DNA from 4 places in the Jeotgalicoccus sp. WY2 genome. Region 3 is predicted to be linked to each of the others. Evidence: riboswitches for the same ligand, from Rfam matches in the RefSeq annotation. Region 3 holds a riboswitch; each other region holds the start of a gene.
What was found. Region 3 has a riboswitch for S-adenosylmethionine ahead of metK (methionine adenosyltransferase). Riboswitches for the same ligand answer to the same signal wherever they lie in the genome.
Positions count from the first base shown of each region.

Region 1: it holds a riboswitch for S-adenosylmethionine, as region 3 does, so the genes downstream of both, G4D76_RS15690 (methionine ABC transporter ATP-binding protein) here and metK (methionine adenosyltransferase) in region 3, are expected to answer to the same signal.
Region 2: it holds a riboswitch for S-adenosylmethionine, as region 3 does, so the genes downstream of both, G4D76_RS08455 (methionine ABC transporter ATP-binding protein) here and metK (methionine adenosyltransferase) in region 3, are expected to answer to the same signal.
Region 4: it holds a riboswitch for S-adenosylmethionine, as region 3 does, so the genes downstream of both, G4D76_RS11920 (methionine ABC transporter ATP-binding protein) here and metK (methionine adenosyltransferase) in region 3, are expected to answer to the same signal.

Region 1 covers NZ_CP049818.1:89,370-94,336, forward strand. The annotation lists gene G4D76_RS00475 (putative RNA methyltransferase) at 25-486, shown strand; gene G4D76_RS00480 (class I SAM-dependent methyltransferase) at 543-857, shown strand; gene G4D76_RS00485 (SprT-like domain-containing protein) at 1,320-1,724, shown strand; SAM riboswitch class I at 1,768-1,867, shown strand; partial or broken gene G4D76_RS15690 (methionine ABC transporter ATP-binding protein) at 1,928-2,940, shown strand; partial or broken gene G4D76_RS00495 (methionine ABC transporter permease) at 2,993-3,590, shown strand; partial or broken gene G4D76_RS15695 (MetQ/NlpA family ABC transporter substrate-binding protein) at 3,714-4,080, shown strand; gene G4D76_RS15700 (MetQ/NlpA family ABC transporter substrate-binding protein) at 4,064-4,393, shown strand; gene G4D76_RS00505 (aminotransferase class I/II-fold pyridoxal phosphate-dependent enzyme) at 4,394-4,967, shown strand, end outside.
Region 2 covers NZ_CP049818.1:1,450,281-1,455,247, reverse strand. The annotation lists gene G4D76_RS08475 (DMT family transporter) at 1-134, opposite strand, end outside; gene G4D76_RS08470 (MutS-related protein) at 239-652, opposite strand; gene G4D76_RS08465 (P-loop NTPase family protein) at 631-1,629, opposite strand; gene G4D76_RS08460 (DUF554 domain-containing protein) at 2,049-2,783, shown strand; SAM riboswitch class I at 2,930-3,028, shown strand; partial or broken gene G4D76_RS08455 (methionine ABC transporter ATP-binding protein) at 3,192-4,222, shown strand; gene G4D76_RS08450 (methionine ABC transporter permease) at 4,212-4,862, shown strand; gene G4D76_RS08445 (MetQ/NlpA family ABC transporter substrate-binding protein) at 4,882-4,967, shown strand, end outside.
Region 3 covers NZ_CP049818.1:595,231-600,197, reverse strand. The annotation lists gene G4D76_RS03355 (NUDIX domain-containing protein) at 217-522, shown strand; partial or broken gene pckA (phosphoenolpyruvate carboxykinase (ATP)) at 764-2,351, opposite strand; SAM riboswitch class I at 2,628-2,732, shown strand; partial or broken gene metK (methionine adenosyltransferase) at 2,832-4,020, shown strand; gene G4D76_RS03340 (nuclease-related domain-containing protein) at 4,050-4,958, shown strand.
Region 4 covers NZ_CP049818.1:2,053,676-2,058,642, forward strand. The annotation lists gene aroD (type I 3-dehydroquinate dehydratase) at 62-778, shown strand; gene G4D76_RS11900 (Spx/MgsR family RNA polymerase-binding regulatory protein) at 994-1,350, shown strand; partial or broken gene gcvH (glycine cleavage system protein GcvH) at 1,418-1,796, shown strand; gene G4D76_RS11910 (toprim domain-containing protein) at 1,893-2,300, shown strand; gene G4D76_RS11915 (thioredoxin family protein) at 2,332-2,565, shown strand; SAM riboswitch class I at 2,603-2,701, shown strand; partial or broken gene G4D76_RS11920 (methionine ABC transporter ATP-binding protein) at 2,783-3,804, shown strand; gene G4D76_RS11925 (methionine ABC transporter permease) at 3,801-4,493, shown strand; gene G4D76_RS11930 (MetQ/NlpA family ABC transporter substrate-binding protein) at 4,531-4,967, shown strand, end outside.

The sequences.
Region 1 (4,967 bases), 510 kb from region 3:
AAAAGCGCAGCGGCAGCAGAACATATAAGCAGTAAATTAAGATGTCCGCTTTGTCACGAATTTGTTGAAGTCCGAGCACTTAGCAGTTTAGTCTGTATTAATAATCATACTTTCGATTTCGCAAAGCAGGGCTATGTGAATCTGCTTCAGAAACCTGTAAATACACAGTACGATGATGCATTATTTGATGCGCGTCATAGAATTATCAGCAAAGTTGAACTGTATGCGCCGATACATAATAGAATTTCTGACATCATAACAAACCAATCGGCAGAAAACTCACTGCTGTTTGATGCAGGGTCTGGTGAAGGCTCTCATTTAAAGATGATTCAGCATAAGGTAAACACAGAAACGCTGACAGGCGTCGGTCTTGATATATCAAAAGCAGGTGTCATGATGGCTGCGAAAACTATGAGGGGCCGGTATGGTTTGTCGGAGATCTTGCAAATCCGCCGCTTGCTGACAAATCATGCAAGTTTATATTAAACTTTTTATCCCCTGCCAATTACGCTGAATTTAAACGAATTTTAACTGAAGACGGCATGATTATAAAAGTGATTCCGGGAAGCGGATATTTAAAGGAATTGCGTAATGAACTGTTCAATAATACCGGTGAAAGTGAATATGAAAATAACGATACACTTGAATTGATGAAGAGAAATGTTAAAGTAGTAAGTGAAGAACGTATTACTTATAAGAAAACTCTCAATGCTTCAGCATTGAAGGACTTAATTTCCATGACGCCGCTTGGCTGGCATGCAGATGATGCACAGATTGAAACATTTATAAGTAGCGGCGATAAAGATATTACAGTAGATATGCATATCGTTATTGCACAAGAAGAAAAGAACAGCTGAAATATTTTCAAAATAATTTCAGTTAATAACTTGCTATTTAAAACCGTATAGGTAATAATTACACTAAAGAAAACGAATTTCCATGAAATATTACCCTGTTTATTACAAACAGGTTACAAAGCAAAAGAATTAGGCTAATAACCTTGAAATATGCTGAACATTAAAATATAATGAAATACATTAAGAAATACATAACAGAACGCACAAACATAAGTTAAAGCTATACTCTTCATATCATTAACTAGTCGTTCTTCGATAGTGCCTTTGGCCTAGATATCATATTATATTATTTATCTGTTAGGGAGACTTTAGATCTCCCTTTTTTTATTGCCTTTTTTAAGGCGGTTAAAACATTAAGAAGGTGAACATATTATGAACAATAGTGAATTACATAACTGGGCCGATAAATTCTCAGGGACAATTTCGGTCTCGAGCTCGATATTCCAATCAGAGTGTCGAAAAATGAAGTCTAAGCTCGGTGCATTTCAGATTAAATTGCAAAACAGAAAAGTTGTATCAAAAGAAATTGTAATGTCACACAGCTTTCTTATTAACAACTCCAAGGAAACTATTCTAGATGTGCTTTATCATGAGTGCGTGCATTACGCACTTTACACATTAAAGAAACCTTACAGAGATTCAGACCGGGAATTTACCGAAACACTTGAGCGTCTCGGTATTGCCAAAACCAGAACATATAAATATAAAGGGCAGGCTTATTTATATGAGTGCAAAAATGCAGCTATCAATTTACGAAAAGAGTCAAGGGCTATAACAAACGTTATATTTGCAGGCATTGCCGTGGAAAGTATATCTATAAAGGCATGGTTGAATCACTCTGATAACAAGTTATTAAAAATTGTTTGACTATTTTTTCAAGTTACTCTAGTATGAAATACAATTAAATATGAAATTATCCAGAGAGACGGAGGGATCAGGCCCTGTGAAGTCTCAGCAGGCTTTTTAAGTACTGTGCTAATTCCTGCAGGCAGCGGCTTGGAAGATAATCACAAAACGCCATTTGTCTATATAGATAAATGGCGTTTTTTAATATACATAGGAGGGAATTCATGAGCATTCAGCTGAATAACGTTTCAAAAACGTATCATTTAAAAGGAAGAAATGTTGAAGCATTAAAACCGACATCATTAAAAGTTGAAACCGGTGAAATTTTTGGGCTGATCGGCTATTCCGGCGCTGGGAAAAGTACCCTGGTAAGATTGATTAATTTGCTTGAAAAACCTTCGACGGGCACAGTTATTGTTGGTGACGACAATCTGACTGAATTATCATCTAAGGATTTAAGAATAAGACGCCAGAAAATCGGCATGATATTCCAGCAGTTTAACTTAATTGAATCAAAGACAGTATATGAAAATATTGAATTTGTACTTAAAGCGAGCAGATACAATAAAAAGATGTGCCGAAAAGAATTGAAGAGCTTTTAAAGCTCGTCGGTCTTAACGATAAATCCAGTATCAATGCAGCAAATTTAAGCGGGGGACAGAAGCAGCGTGTCGGTATTGCGAGAGCGCTTGCCAATAATCCCGATATTCTCTTATGTGATGAAGCAACGAGTGCACTTGATCCAGATACGACTAAAAGTATTTTAAATCTCTTAAAGAGTATTAACAGAACGCTCGGCATTACGATAGTGATTATTACTCATGAAATGGAAGTTATTAAAGAAATTGCCGACCGTGTAGGTGTGATGTCCGACGGTGAAATTATTGAAAGCGGCGAAACTTACAATGTATTCAGTCATCCTAAAGAAGGAATTACAAAAGATTTCGTGCAGGAAATATATAATTTTGAAGTGCCGGAACAAATTAAAGAAACGCCTGAAAATCAAGTCATTACAATTCAGTTTTTGAGTGAAAATGCTGAAGAAAACTATTTAAATCAGCTCTACAGAGACTTCGATTTAAGTATTAGTATTTTAAACGGCAGAATCGAATATATTAAAGAAAAGCCGCTTGGATTTTTAATGTTTCAGGTCTCAGGAAAAGTTGAAGAAATCGAGCGTCTTAAAACACATATCGATAATACTTCCGGCATAGAAAGGGTGGGTTATATTGGATAACTTCAGTCAGCTTTGGCCATTATTGTACCGCGCACTTTTAGAAACGGCACTGATGGTCTCAATTTCAATATTCTTTGCAGTACTAATCGGACTGCCGCTCGGTATTCTGCTCTATATTACACAGCATCCGCTGCTTTTTAAAATTAAACCGTTAAATGCCACACTGGGCTGGCTCGTAAATAATCAGGTCTTTCCCTTTTATAATTTTAATCGTGGCAATTATGCCGTTTGCAACATGGCTCGTTAATGCTTCACACGGACCTGTTTTTGCCAGTGTTGCACTGTCGATTGCTGCCGTGCCGCTTTTTGCACGTCTTGTTGAATCCAGTTTTAACAGTGTGAGTGACGGTGTTATTGAAGCGAGTATCGCAGGCGGCGCACCGATTTATTTAATCGTGACAGATGTTCTTCTGCCGGAAGCGAAGAAGAGCATCACTCAGGCAATTACGCTGACGATTATTTCGATTATTGCATTCAGTGCAACAGCCGGTGTTGTAGGCGGCGGCGGGGTCGGTGACCTTGCTATCAGATACGGCTATTACCGCTACGACACATTGACGATGATTGTGACAGTAATTGTACTTGTTATTATTGTACAAATCGTCCAGTGGGCCGGAGACTTTATTTCTAACAGAGCGGAGGAAAGATAAATGCGCGGAATTATAATATTTTTAATCGGTACATTAGTCGTTATATTAGGTACCAGTATTCTTTTATATGAGGATGAGGGAGAAGTCATTACTATCGGGGCTTCAAGCGGGCCTTTTGCCGATATGGCATCGTTCGCATTAAAGCCGGTGCTGGAAGAGCAGGGTTATTCTGTTGAAATAGTTGAATACAGCGACTACATTCAGCCGAATAATGCGCTCGCCAACGGAGACAGATGCTAACCTCTTTCAGAATGTGCTCTTTATGGAAAGTTTTAATGAAGAAAATGATGCTGATTTAAAAAATATCATCCAGGTGCCGACAGCGCCGATGGGGCTGTACAGCAGTGAATTTAGTTTACTGGAAGATATCACGTCAGGCAGTGAAGTTGCCCTTCCTTTAGACCCTGTTAACTCCAGCCGCGGATTTTTAACACTGCAGGATGCGGGTTTGATTACAATTAGAAGATGCAGATATGTTTGCTATCGATGAAGCAGACATAATTGATAATAAGAAAAATCTTGAGTTTATTTATCAGGATGCCGGTCAGTTGCCGAGAAGTGTTGAACAGATTGGTTTATCACTTGTGCCGGGTAACTTTGCACTTGCCAGTGAAATGAACCTGGACGATGCATTAACTTTAGAAAACATGAACGAAAACTTCAGAAACCAGATTGTAATTAACGGTGATGATGCAGGCACTAAAATGGAAGAAGATTTAATTAAGGCAGTAGAGTCCGAAGCGTTTAATGAAGTGATCGATGCTGACTTTAAAGGATTCGATAAACCAGAGGAGGATGAGTAAATGGCGAGCGAACGATTAAACTCATTAAGCCCGAGCTACTTCAGCAGTATGATGAATGCTGAGCTGGAAGTCGGGGACAAACCGCTGTTAAACCTCGCCGTCGGTATTCCCGACGGCAGAACGCCGAAAGTCATTACTGATGCAGTAAAGACAGCAATCGATAAAGAAGAAAATCAAAAGTACGGTGCCTTCCGCGGTAAACCTGAATTAAAAGACAGCATTAAAAGATTTTACAAAAGAACTTATGATGTGGATCTGAAGGACGAAAATATTGCGATACTGTTCGGGACGAAAAATGCGCTGGTGAACTTTCCTCTGGCACACGTCAATCCGGGCGCCGGTATTATGCTGCCGAATCCGGGCTACGCAGATTATATTACCGCAGTGGAACTTGCACAGGCGAAACTGATTGATATGCCGCTGCTTAAAGAAAACAGCTACCTGCCGGATTTTGATTCGCTGGAAGCGGAGCTAAAAGAAACGGAGCTTATCTATTTAAATTATCCGTCTAATCCTGTCGGTGCCGCAGCGGATAAATCATTCTTTGATGATGTGATACAAAGATTCAAAGGAA
Region 2 (4,967 bases), 860 kb from region 3:
CGGCGGAAAGAACGTGTCAGTATTAAAATACATAACGTCGTTACACCGGCAATCATTACACGGAAAGCCGTCATCGTCGCAGGAGGTAATTCAGTAACCAGAAGTTTAAGAATAACAATATTTAAACCCCACAAACCATGATGATAAACACTAATAGATAAATGAGCATATTTTTATTTTGCTTCATTTTACATCCCCATTCTATTTATAGTATCCCTTCTGCTGAATCAGTTATTACTCACTTTTCCTCTCGCTTCCTGATATACCGCTTCAGGAATTCATATAATCTCAATAACTCAATCGCATTTGAACTGGTTGCAATTCCGTCTTTAATTTTATAATCAAAATTAATATCATCACCAGCCAGCTCTTCGCTGAAATGGTAAAAATCAAATTCTCCATCCAGTAACTCTGTCAGCTCCATATCGTGTGTTGCTGCGATTAAGCAGACATTTTCTTTTTCATGCAGATATCTTAAAAATGACTCTCCTGCAGCCAGCCGTTCAATCGTATTTGTGCCTTTGAATATCTCATCAATAATACAGTAAACAGTACCGTCAAAATCTTCAATTTCGTCGACAATCCGCTTCAGTGATTTTACTTCGCTGATAAAGTAACTGTCGCCTTCGATTACACTGTCGGTAATTTCCATCGACGATATGACTTTCCCGGAGTATATTTAAATAGTGTGCTGGTGGATGTGTTTAATGCATTACTGATAATTACATTGATACCCAGTGCTTTCATAAATGTTGATTTGCCTGCTGCATTGGAACCAGATAATAAAATATCATTATTAAAATTAAGTTCATTATCAACAGCATCTGCAACGAGCGGATGATACAGTCCCTCGGTTTGTATATATGAAGATATTTCTGTTACGGGCACTGTATAATAGGGCAGCGTTTCTCTCCACATGGCGAGGCTGTAGTGCAGATCGAGCGAAGCAGTGTAACGCCATCCTTCTTTATATAACTCATGGTTCTTATTCAGTGTCCGGTTAGCAGTGTGATAAAGATGATAGTCTATTAAAAACATTAATTTAAAAGCATTAAACATCTGAACACCAGCATTCAACTCTCCTGCACTGTCATCAGTAACAAACAAAGGACCCATTAAGGCCAGTCTTTTCAGACCTTTGCTGTTGAATTTTGAATTCAGTTTTCCGGCAGTGACAATAATATTAATCGCATAAAAAATATCCGCGTAGTCCAAACCCGTTGAACCTTTATGCTTCTGTGATAAATATGCATTTATGCCAAAGCCCGCCAGTATAGTTAATAATGATAAAAACGGATTAATTAAAAATAGAAACACACCGATAATCGGCATCAATGAAAATAGTATAAACAACGGATTATACTTCTTCACCGGCATAAATTCATACATGAACTTACTCGTGTTTGAGTTTACGGACCTCCCGAGTTTAGCCAGCCGGTATGATATCTCTTCCCGGAAACCCCGATTATTTTTGATTTTATGTAATAAATCTTCAGCTATAACATGATTTTCTGATGAGTTTCTGAGCACTGCATATAAATTTTCAGTGCCTATCGTTGTAAATGTATAGTTTATTTTGTCCATCAGCTTGCTGAGATCCAGGTCATTCCACGTTTCATCATCCACCACGTTCCTGTCATCCGTGTGCTCCTGTTCCATAATATTAACGAAGTAGTTATAGTAATGAACGTAGTATTCAGGCTTTGTTTTTAACCTGACACGTCTGTCCCATAATGTTTTAGTATCTTTTTTCAGTTTAAAGTACTCAAATATTTTTATAATCAGTGAATCACAATTAAAATCATAACAACGATAAAAATATACAGCGTCTGTATGATAATCACCTTCCTCTTAGATGTGCAATTCTTTACTGATAATTTTATCATTAATACGAAAATATACTACAAAAGTAAAGCTTTATGTAATGTTATTAATTAAATACAATATTTATAAACTATCCAACTATTCCGGATAGTTGATTTAATATATCACCCCCGTCACCGTTATGATATTTAGTTTAGATATTTATAGAGACGAGGGGATTTTGCATGGCGCTGTTTGGTACTATTGTAGATGCTTTAGCTATTATTTTAGGCAGCATCATCGGTCTTTTTTGGAAAAATATAAATGAAAATATGAAAGTTACTATACTCCAGGCATTATCAATTACCATACTGGTTATCGGTATAGATATGGCACTGGAAGCCAACAGTATACTTATTGTAGTCGTTGCCAGTCTCGCTCTCGGTTCCATGCTCGGTGAAAAATGGGATATTGAAGATAAAATGAATCACTTCGGTATCTGGCTCGAAACAAAAACAGGCGCTACTGAAGGCGGTGCTGCAGCGGCTTTTGTCACTGCAACATTAGTCTATGTCGTCGGCGCAGTCAGCATCATCGGTGCCTTGGACAGCGGACTCCGCAATGATCATACCGTACTCCTAACAAAAGCGTTAATTGATGGGGTACTCGCTATTTTCCTGACGTCCACTATGGGCATCGGAATTATGTTCTCGGCCATTTCCGTATTTCTGTTCCAGGGAATTATTGCATTGTCAGCATCTCAAATTATCCGCTTTGTACAACCTGATTTGATGGAAGAGATTATTGTTGCTATCACAGGCACAGGCGGTATTATGATTATTGCGATCGGTATAAGACTGCTCGGACTGTTGAATATAAGAGTAGCGAATATGCTGCCTGCGATACTGTTTGCAGTGCTGTTTGTAACGATTCAATATTACTGGGATACAATCAGCTTATTCTTTGTACAAATGTTCTAGTTTCAAAAGAAATAAGTACTTATGGGAGATAAACAGTATTAAGCAATGTATTTCTAGCTCTCGTGAAATTAATTTCAATTTCCTTATTGACTTTAATACCACTCTGCAATATAGTTAGTTTAAATTAAATAATCAAATAACTTACTTTCTTATCAAGAGAGATGGAGGGACTGGCCCTATGAAATCTCGGCAACAGACATTATGTACTGTGCCAAATCCTGTAGCAGCACGCTAAAAGATGAGAAGAGCGAATATACATTGGCCTCTTCTTATATTTTAAGGAGAGGTTATTTTCTTTTTACAAAGAATGTATATCTGGTTTTTAAAAAAACACCGGTCATATACTGGTGTATTTTTATTACATTTTTTAATTCCTACTATTTAGCTATGTTTAAGGAGCGTTTTTTAATGATTGAGTTTATCGATGTAGACAAAACGTATGACGGCACCGATGCACCGATTCATGCATTGGATGATATTAATTTCAAAGTCGGCACTGGAGAAATTTACGGTGTGGTCGGATACAGCGGGGCAGGAAAAAGTACGCTGATTCGCTGCGTCAATCAGCTGGAGAGCGTGTCGGCTGGACAGGTTATCGTAGATGGTAAAGATTTAACAGCACTGACAGCTCCCGAACTGAGAGTGACGAAAAAACGTATCGGCATGATTTTCCAGCATTTTAATCTGTTAAATTCAAAAACATATATACGAACGTAGCGATGCCGCTGATTTTGAATAAGACACCTAAAAATGACATTAAAAAACGTGTCGCCGAGTTACTCGAATTCGTCGGTTTGTCTGATAAAGCTTCACAGTATCCCGACCAGCTGTCGGGCGGACAGAAGCAGCGTGTCGGCATTGCCCGTGCACTTGCAACCAATCCGTCAATTCTGCTCTGTGACGAAGCAACATCTGCTCTCGATCCAGAGACGACTGAATCCATACTTGAACTTTTAAGAAAGATTAATAAGGAGTACAACATTACAATTTTACTGATTACACATGAGATGTCCGTTATCCGTGATGTCTGCCATAAAGTCGCAGTGATGGAAAACGGCAAAATTATTGAACGCGGTTCTGTCTTCGATGTATTCTCTAATCCTAAAACAGAAACCGGCAGACGGTTTGTTAACACAGTCATGCAGACAGAACTGCCAGCCTATGTCCGGGAGCTGATTCAGGAACGGGACAACGATCAATTTATTTACAGAATAAACTTTATCAATAAGCTTGCAGTGAAACCGTACTTATCACAAATCAGCAAGCTGTATGATCTGGATGTGAATGTGCTGTTTGGCAATATTACTGAACTGCAGGGCGTGCCGTTCGGCAATTTAATCGTTCAGTTCGACGGTTCAGCAGAAGAGCTCAAAAAAGCATTGCTTTATTTAAAAGAAAACGATGTATATTACAGCGAGGTGAATACATATGCTGGTTAGCTGGAGCACTATATTAGAAGCGTTTTTAGAAACGGTTCAGATGGTGAGCATTTCATTTATTTTTTCTATCATACTTGGACTGCCACTCGGTATTCTATTATACGTGACAAGACCTGGTCAGATTTTAGAAAATAAAATTATTTTCACAGTGCTGAATGCTGTAATCAATATCTTTAGATCACTGCCGTTTATCATCCTGCTTGTTGCGATAATACCGGTCACAAAACTAATCGTCGGGACATCAATCGGAACGGAAGCTGCTATTGTACCCATGGTATTCTTTGCCGGACCGTATATTGCAAGACTCGTAGAGAGTTCACTCCTTGAAGTAGATGAAGGCGTGCTGGAGGCAGCGGACGCTATGGGTGCAACACCAATGCAGACAATAATTAAATTCGTGCTGCCGGAAGCATTCGGCTCTCTGATAGTGAATTTCACAATTTCCATTATCGGCTTAGTCGGTGCATCTGCGATGGCCGGCACGGTCGGCGGCGGCGGTATCGGTGATTTAGCGATAACATACGGCTATCAGAGATTCGATACAGTCACAATGCTGATTACAGTCATCATCCTGATAATTATGGTTCAAGGCCTTCAGTCAGCTGGTAATAAGTTTGCAAGAGTTGTAAGAAGAAAATAACAATTGGAGGAAATATATTATGAAAAAAGTTTTTTTATTAACGAGTTTACTTTTAGTCGGAATCGTTCTTTCAGCATGTGGTGACAGCGGTAAAGAAAAAGTCAG
Region 3 (4,967 bases):
TTTAAAATTAATACAACTATTGTAGCTGATATCTGCAAGAGTGCAACTAGGAGGATTATACATGAAAACATTTACTGATCATGAAGGCAGACGTGTCACATTGGAAAACAGTTACGTTGAAAATACGAAACATGTCCTGATTATTCCTAAGTTTTTAACGGCCAGTTTTTACTGACGAACCATAAAGAACGAGGGCTCGAATTTCCGGGCGGTAAAGTGGATGAAGGTGAATCACTCGTCGAAGGTGCACAACGTGAACTTTATGAAGAAACCGGCGGTTTGGTAGGGAATCTGCACTTTGTCGGTACATATACCGTTCATGATGGTGATGAAACATTCAGTAAAGCAGCATTCTGCTGTAACATCGAGCGGCTGGACCAGCTGAAACACTACCATGAAACAAATGGTCCGATGCTCGTCAATCATATCGATGACATTGCTGAAGAAGATAAAAGCCTGCTCCTGAAAGATGATTGTGTAGTTTATTTATATAATGAAGTCAGGGAAAACGGCTGTCAGTAGCGAGTGATAGTGGACCGGAACAACATATGTTGTTCCGGTTTTTTGCTGTTAGGATGTTTGGTAGACAATGTGAAATGAACAGAGTCTACAGAAAGAGCTGCATATACAATGTGAAATCAATAGAGTACATACAAACGCTCTGTATAGCCAATACCGTGTCATCGGCTAATCAAAAAACAACAGAACGATAAAAAAATCCCGGGATAATTTTTATCCCGGGATTTAATATATTCAAATATTATTAAAATCCGCCTTTTTCAGCAATCGCTGCTGATTCTGAACCGAATTTTTTGAAGTTTTCGATAAACTGCTCTTTAAGTGCTTGTGCTTTTTCATTGTAAGCATCAGCTGATTCCCAAGTGTTGATTGGTGCAAGAATGTTTTCAGGTACACCAGTTACTGATTTAGGAATTGACAGACCGAACATTTCATCTTCAGCGAATTCACCAAGTTCTAATTCACCGCTGATAGCGCGTCTGACCATTGAGCGTGTGTGTGCCAGGTTCATACGTTTACCAACACCGTATTCGCCGCCTGTCCATCCTGTGTTTACAAGATAAACATTAACGTCATGCTTGTCGATTAAATCACCAAGCATGTTTGCATATACTGTTGCGTGCAGTGGTAAGAATGGAGAACCGAAACATGTTGAGAATACCGGCTGTGGTGTAGTCACACCGCGTTCAGTTCCTGCAAGTTTAGAAGTAAACCCGCTCAGGAAGTGATACATTGCCTGATCTTTACTTAACTTAGCGATTGGAGGAAGTACTCCAAATGCATCTGCTGTTAAGAAAATAATTGTTTTCGGGTGGCCTGCAACTGAAGGAATGCGTGCATTGTCGATATGGTCAAGCGGATATACAGCACGAGTGTTTTCAGTAAGTGAATCATCGTCGTAATCAGCGTTGCCATTTTCATCAATCACAACGTTCTCGAGAACTGAACCGAATTTAATCGCTTTAAAGATTTCAGGTTCTTTTCTTCTGATAAATTAATAGTTTTAGCATAGCATCCGCCTTCGATGTTAAATACACCGTCGTCGTTCCAGCCGTGCTCATCGTCGCCGATAAGGTCGCGTTCAGGGTCTGCAGAAAGCGTCGTTTTACCAGTTCCTGATAAACCGAAGAATAATGCAACGTCTTTGTTCTCACCGACGTTGGCACTGCAGTGCATGCTGAGCACGCCTTGTTCAGGAAGCAGATAGTTCATAATAGAGAAGATAGACTTTTTCATTTCTCCGCCGTACTCAGTACCGCCGATAAGAATAATTTTCTTCTCTAATGACACAAGTACGAATACTTCTGAGCCTGTGCCGTCAACTTTCGGGTCAGCTTTAAAAGTCGGTGCTGAAACAATCGTAAATTCAGGGTCGATTGCCAGTGCTTCTTTTTTGTTTCAGGGCGGATAAACATAGTTTTCGCAAACATGTTGTGCCAGCTGAATTCATTAACAACCTGAAGTTGAAGCTGTGTATGCGGGTCTGCGCCTGCATAGCCGTTAAAGACAAATAATTCTTCTTTGTCATTTAAATGTAGTAACTTTATCGAATAAATTATCGAAAACTTCTTGTGAAATCGGCTGGTTCACATCGCCCCAGTCAATTTTGCTGTCCGATACACTGTCTCTTACGATAAAAACCGGTTTTTCGGGCTGCGTAAGTGTATTCTCGTGCTGTCCACGTATTCGCGTTGCGCGCGCAGGGCACCTGTATTTGTCAGAACTGCTTCGTCGCGTCGAATAGATGCTTCGACAAGTTCAGCGTTTGATAATTGTTTGTGTGTAGAAGGTTTGTTAACAAGACCTTCGATTAAACTTTTATGATTAACCATGATTCGCCTCCAAAATATTTGTCATTAACGAACTATTTAGAAATTAGTATAACACATTCGATTTTATGTTTACACATATAATACGATAACGCATGTGTATATTGATATATATTTTTCAATGTTATTTCATAAGTATAAGTTATAAATGGCTTATAAAACATTAAGAATATGTTTTTAAAATAGCAGATTAATTTTAAAGAGATTAAACCTGTCACAAATAACACTTTGTTAATCTTGATTTGAATTTCACAATATTGTAAGATGAGTATAAGTTATCTCTTATCCAGAGGTGGTGGAGGGATTCAAACCCGATGAAGCCAGAGCAACCTCCTTTTTCAAGAAAGGTGCTAAAGAATGCAGAGTAATTCTGAGCGATAAGGGAAAAGGGCGAGCCTTTTTCTCTGTTTAATATGGAGAAAAAGGTTTTATTTTTTGCTTTTGAAGAGATAGCTAAATCAGCTATAAAGGAGATTTTTATAAATGTCAGAACGTAAATTATTTACTTCAGAGTCAGTCACAGAAGGTCATCCGGATAAAATCGCAGACCAGATTTCAGATGCGATTCTCGACGCAATTCTTGAAGGGGACCCATACGCACGCGTTGCCTGCGAGACTGTAGTAAATACAGGGCTTGCAATGATCGTCGGTGAAATCAGTACGGAAACATACGTTGATATTCCGAAAACTGTCAGAGAAACAGTAAAAGAAATCGGTTATGTCGATGCGAAGTACGGTTACGATTATAAAACGATGTCTGTATTAACAGGCATCGAGCAGTCGGGGAAGACATCGCTGTCGGTGTAAACAATGCATTTGAAACACGTGAATCACAAGGTGTCTCTACAGGTGCAGGCGACCAGGGATTAATGTTTGGCTATGCAACAAATGAAACGAAAGAATTCATGCCGCTGCCAATTTCACTGGCTCACAAAATTTCACGCCGTTTAACAGAAGTACGTAACGTAAAGACAGCACGATTTCTTACCTGCGCCCAGACGGTAAATCACAGGTTACTGTTGAGTATGATGAAGACGGCAAACCGCTGAGAGTAGATACAATCGTTATCTCAACTCAGCATCACGAAAATATTCCGGCAACTCAAATTTATGATGATCTGCTGGAACATGTCATTCAGGAAGTTGTTCCTGCGGAGCTCTTAGATGAAGAAACTAAATATTTCATCAATCCGACAGGCAGATTTGTTATCGGCGGACCGCAGGGTGATGCTGGACTTACAGGCCGTAAAATCATCGTCGATACTTACGGCGGATACGCTCGTCACGGCGGCGGCGCATTCAGCGGTAAAGATCCGACTAAAGTTGACCGTTCTGCAGCATACGCTGCACGCTACATTGCAAAAAATATTGTGGCGAGCGGCATTGCAGAAAAATGTGAAATTCAGCTGGCATATGCAATCGGCGTATCACAGCCCGTATCTATAGCTGTCGATACTTTTAATACAGGGAAATACGATGAAGGAAAAATTACAGAAGTCATCAGAGAACTGTTTAATTTATCACCAGATGGTATTATAGATATGCTAAACTTAAGAAGACCAATTTATAAACAAACTGCGAGTTATGGACACTTTGGTCGTACGGACATCGATTTACCGTGGGAAAAACTCGATAAAGTCGATGCGCTGAAAGATCTTCTTAGAAATAGCTAATTTAAGCAGTTCGGAAAGAGAGGAATAATATGAATACTGATATTTTTACAGATCCGATATTTATCGCGGTCGCAGCAGTACTTCTCATCATCGCAATATGGTTTTTAGTATATTACTTTAAACACCGCAATGAAGTGAAAACTGTGGAACAAACTTATTCGAAAGAAAAAGAGTCACTTGTTGAAAAATATGAAAGTGAACATGAAGAGGAACGTTTAGGACACAAGAAAGAAATGTCTACTTTAAACGAAAAGTATCATAACGATACGACATTACTCGACAACAAACTTTCGAGCCTGCATCAGTTTACTGTAGATAAAGGCGAGTATTTAACAGACCTTTCTTTAATACAGTTAAAAGACAAACTTGTTAAAGATGAAAAAATCCGTGAGACAGATATGATTATTCTGTCGAACATTTATTTACCATCAAGAAATTACACAAACACGCGTAAAATCGATCATTTAGTATTAACGCGTACCGGCATTTATCTGCTTGATTCTAAATACTGGAGCGGCCACATTTTACACGGTGTGAATGAAAATCAGTTTGAAGAAATACCGTATGTTGAATCATTCTTCGACCTGCTTGAACTTGATAAGCAGAAAGAACAAACTTTAATTTTTGAAAAAGCAGATTCAGAAAACGTTTCGGTTAACCATTACAACGGTATTATCGATGAAACAAAAGTGACTGCTGAAAAACTGAAAAATAAATTTAAATTACAATATGATATCGTACCGATTATTTACTTTAATCCGAAAGATAATGGTAACTATTCAATTACCAACTATTCGGAAGACCCTTCGATCAGAGTAATTGTCGGACAGGAAGATTTAGAAGCATTCTTCCTGAAATATGTATTCCACGGCAGATTCCAGTACACAGTTAAAGATCTGGATGAAATTGCGAATGCATTAATCGATCAGAGCCTGTAACTTTGTAAA
Region 4 (4,967 bases), 970 kb from region 3:
ATGATACCATTAGATTGAAATATCTATCAATCGCATTCAGTACGTACAAAGGGGAAGACTTATGAATACAACGAAAATTGTCGTCACACTTTCTGGTCATAATGACGACGAAATAAATGCAGAAATTAGCAAGGCGAAAGAGAATATAAATGATTTTGATATTGTTGAAATACGCGGTGATGTATTCGATGCTTTAAACCGTGAGGATCATGCTAAAAATGTCAGCTGCATTATCGATGAATTTAAACCGCTGAATAAGGAAATAATTTATACATACCGCACAGCGAGAGAGGGCGGCAGCGGTTCTAAAACGACGGTTGAATACGAAGCTCTTTTGAAAGCAGTGTGTAAATTAATGGACATTGATTATATCGACATCGAAGTGGACACAGGTGATAAAATTATCGCTTCCATCAGTGAAACTGCACGTGTGAATAATGTGGCTTGTTTGATGAGCCATCATAATTTTAAAGAGACGCCGGATACAGAAGGTATTTTATCGATGTTTAATAAAATGAATACGCTTGGCGGTGATTTGTATAAAGTTGCATATTTCCCTCAGAATGAGGCGGATGTCAGCAATGTAAGCGCAGCAGTAAAAATTGCTAAACAGCAGTACGGGGACAGAGTGATCGGGATTTCGATGGGAGAGCTCGGCAAAGTGACGCGCACTGCACAGGGTGAAGCGGCTTCTGCTTTTACATACGGCTTTATAGCGAGAGGTGCGGCACCGGGACAGATTCACGTTACAGAATTACGTAAAACTTTTACAAAATAAAATATTAAGCAATTTTTACATCCGCTTAACAGCAGCATAATAAACCGGTGGTAGAGTAAGAACTAGAAGATATAAAAATACAACTCTTCTCCCCGGCCCCCTTGTCCGCGACCTTCCCCTGAGGTTTCGGACTTTTTTCATTTTTACATATGTATAAATTAATTTATCTGGGGTATTATAAAAGTAAGAATTATTTCTTATTCGGGAGGATAACTATGATTACATTTTATGAATACCCTAAATGCACAACTTGCCGCAAAGGTAAAAAGTTTTTAACAGATAACAATCTGGAGTTCACTGTGATCGATATGGTTAAGCATGTACCTGCGAAAGATACATTAAAAGGTATCCTGGACAAATCATCCCATCCAATTGATGATTTCTTTAACAAGCGCGGTACTAAATTTAAAGAGCTGGGCCTGAAAGAACGTATGGATGACCTCAGTGAAGAAGAAAAACTGGAGCTTCTTGCAAGTGACGGAATGCTGATTAAACGCCCAATGGTGGTACTTGATGATGATGTATTATTAGGTTTCAAAGAGGAAACTTATAAAAATGCATTACTGAAATAATTCCTCTTGCTTAAAGTGTGTTAAATATGTAACAATGAGTATGATAAGTTAAAAGGGAGGTTTTAGCGTGTCATTACCACAAGATTTGAAATACAGTGAAGATCATGAATGGATTAAAGTTGAAGGCAATACTGTTACAATCGGTATTACTGACTTTGCACAGTCTGAACTTGGAGATATCGTTTTTGTCGAGCTTCCAGAAGAAGGCGACGACATCTCTACAGGTGATTCATTCGGCAGCGTAGAATCAGTGAAAACTGTTTCTGAACTATGCACCAGTGTCTGGTTCAATAGTTGCTGTTAACGAAGAGCTTGAAGACAGTCCGGAGCTTGTTAACGAAAGTCCATACGAAGGTGCTTGGATGCTGAAAGTTGAACTTTCAGATGAAAGCGAATTAGATAATCTTCTTGACGCTGCTGGTTACCAGGCAGTAATCGAGAAATAATAACGTCAACTCTGGACTTTTGTCCGGAGTTTTTTTAAACTGGTATTTATTGCTTAAAGTGAATTTATATTAAAAATTTAACTAAGGGTGATACGAATGAATCTTTCTGATAAAGTACTCATTGTTGAGGGTAAAACGGACAAACGCAGATTGGAAGAAGTGCTGGTGGAGCCTGTACAGATTATTTGCACATTTGGTACGATGGGTATTTCAAAACTTGATGAAATTATTGAACAGCTTGGTGATTCTCAAATTTTTATTTTATCCGATGCGGATAAAGAAGGAAGAAAAATTCGTAAGTGGTTTAAAAAACATCTAAGTGAAAGTACACATATTTATATAGATCCGAAATTTGGAGAAGTTGGACGCTGTCCGCATGACTATCTCGCAAACCTCCTCTTAAGACATGGATTTTATGTAGATACGAGCCTAATAATGAAAGGTAAGTTTAATCGTGAAGGAAATAATTTCAACGGAAGATATATTAAAGAATATACGGGATAAGGAACGCTACATTATTTTCGGTTTTGCCACAATGTGTAAAACATGTGATATCTCTGAGACGATGCTCAGTGTCGTTGCTGAGACGAAACAGATTTCCTATGAACGTATCAACTTAAATTTTTATACAAGATTGATCGAATATTATCAGATTCGTTCTGCACCGGCATTGCTGCTGTTTAAAAATGGAGAACTGGTCAAAGAAGTTTATGCGTTCCAGTCTGTTCCTTATTTAAATGAAGTGCTGGAAGAATTTCTGTTTGACTAATGTCGAATAGTATAATATAGATTTAATCAAATATTAACTCTTATCAAGAGTGGTGGAGGGATGTGCCCTTTGAAGCCACGGCAACCGTCACTGTGACAAGGTGCCAAATCACCGGATTGATATCCATAGATGAGAGGCATAATGAACGTTTAAAAGCCTACTCATTTTTGGAGCAGGCTTTTTTTATTGTTTCACTAGAGAGGAAAGGGAATTCTAAATGATAGACATTAGTAATGTTACTAAAATATTTAAAACTAAAAATCAAAATATAACTGCAGTGGATAATGTCGGATTAAATGTTAAAGAAGGTGAAATCTTCGGTGTTATCGGCTACTCGGGTGCGGGAAAGTCCACACTAATCCGTCTACTAAACGGACTGGAGCAGCCGACAGATGGAACTGTTACTGTAACGGGGGACGAGATCAGTCAGATGACGATGAAGGAGCTGCGTAAAAAACGCCAGAAAGTATCGATGATTTTCCAGCATTTTAATCTGCTCTGGTCGCGTACAGTCGCTGAAAATATCAGTTTCCCGCTGGAAATCGCAGGGATGCCGAAAAAACAACGTCAGTCACGTGTAGCGGAATTAGTTAGACTGGTCGGACTTGAAGGGCGCGAAAATAACTATCCGAGTGAATTGTCGGGCGGTCAGAAACAGCGTGTCGGTATTGCGAGAGCATTATCTAATGAACCGCAAGTATTGCTGTGTGATGAAGCAACGAGTGCGCTCGACCCGGAAACAACGGATGAAGTCCTCGATCTGCTCGTTAATATTACGAAAAAGATGAACTAACTATCGTCTTAATTACTCACGAAATGCATGTTATTAGAAAAATATGTGACCGCGCGGCTGTAATGGAGAACGGTAAAGTTGTAGAAGTCGGCCCGGTTATCGAATTATTCCAGAATCCTCAATCTAACGTAACGAAACGTTTCGTTAAAGATGATATTTCGGATGATGACCATACGGTTGCGATTGAAGAAATTAAAGCAGCATTCCCGACATCGACAATCGTCAAGTTGACGTTTGTCGGTACGCGTACCAAATCTCCGATTGTGTCACAGGTCATTAAAGATTACGGGCTCGATGTGAATATTCTCTCGGGGAATATTAAACAGACGAACCAGGAATCATACGGCCATCTGTACATTGCTCTTGATATTAATCAGGATACACTCGAAAAAATTACTGCAGAGTTTAAAAAGCATGACGTCACGCTGGAGGTTGAAAGCAAATGAGTGAATTTCTAACAGCATTTAAAGAAATGTTCGCTTTCGAAAACGTGAAGTGGGATGCAGTCCTTGAAGCGACTTACGAAACAATATATATGACAGTAATTGCAACAGCGCTGGCCTTTGTTATCGGTTTAATACTGGGAATCATTCTCTTCTTATCGAAAAAGAATGACAAGGGTCTAGCGAAACCAGTATACGGGGCAACATCATTTATCGTTAACCTGTTTAGAGCGATTCCATTTATCATTCTAATCATTTTGATTATGCCGTTTACAAAAGCAATTATGGGAACGGTAATGGGTTCAAACGGTGCGCTGCCTGCACTGATTATCGGTGCGGCACCGTTCTTTGCACGCTTAGTTGAAATCGGCCTGAAGGAAATTGACAAAGGTGTGATTGAAGCGGCTGAATCGATGGGTGCCGGCACTTGGACACTCATTTGGAAAGTGCTGATTCCGGAATCACTTCCAGCATTAATTTCAGGAATTACAGTGACATCAATTATGCTAGTCGGTTCAACTGCAATTGCCGGTGTTATCGGCGCAGGCGGTCTTGGTAATCTCGCATATATGGTCGGCTTTACTAGAAATCAGCCGGATGTCACACTAGTTGCAACTGTAGTAATTCTGGTCATCGTATTTATCATCCAAATTATTGGAGACTTCTCATCAAGAGCAGTTGATAAACGCTGATCTACAAATAAAAAATATAATGAAAAGAGGCTATTACATGAAGAAGATATTTGGTATTGTCACTCTGTTTGCACTCGTATTAGTTTTAGCGGCATGCGGTAACAGTTCGGAATCAGAAGGAACAGAAGGCAGTGCTGAAGGCGAGCCTGCTGAAATCTCAGTTGCGGCGTCACCTGCACCGCACGCTGAAATTTTAGAAAAAGCAGCTGAAATTTTAGCTGAAGAAGATATCACAGTAAACGTTGAAATCGTTAACGACTACACTACACCGAATAGACTGTTGGCTGACGAAGAAGTAGATGCTAACTTTTTCCAGCATACACCATACTTAGACGGTGAAGTGGAGTCCCACGGCTATGAACTTGAGAGCATCGGCAACGTGCATATCGAGCCAATGGCAGTATACTCAAATGACTATGATTCACTGGAAGATATTCCAGATGGTTCGACAATTTTAGTATCGAACAACCCGGC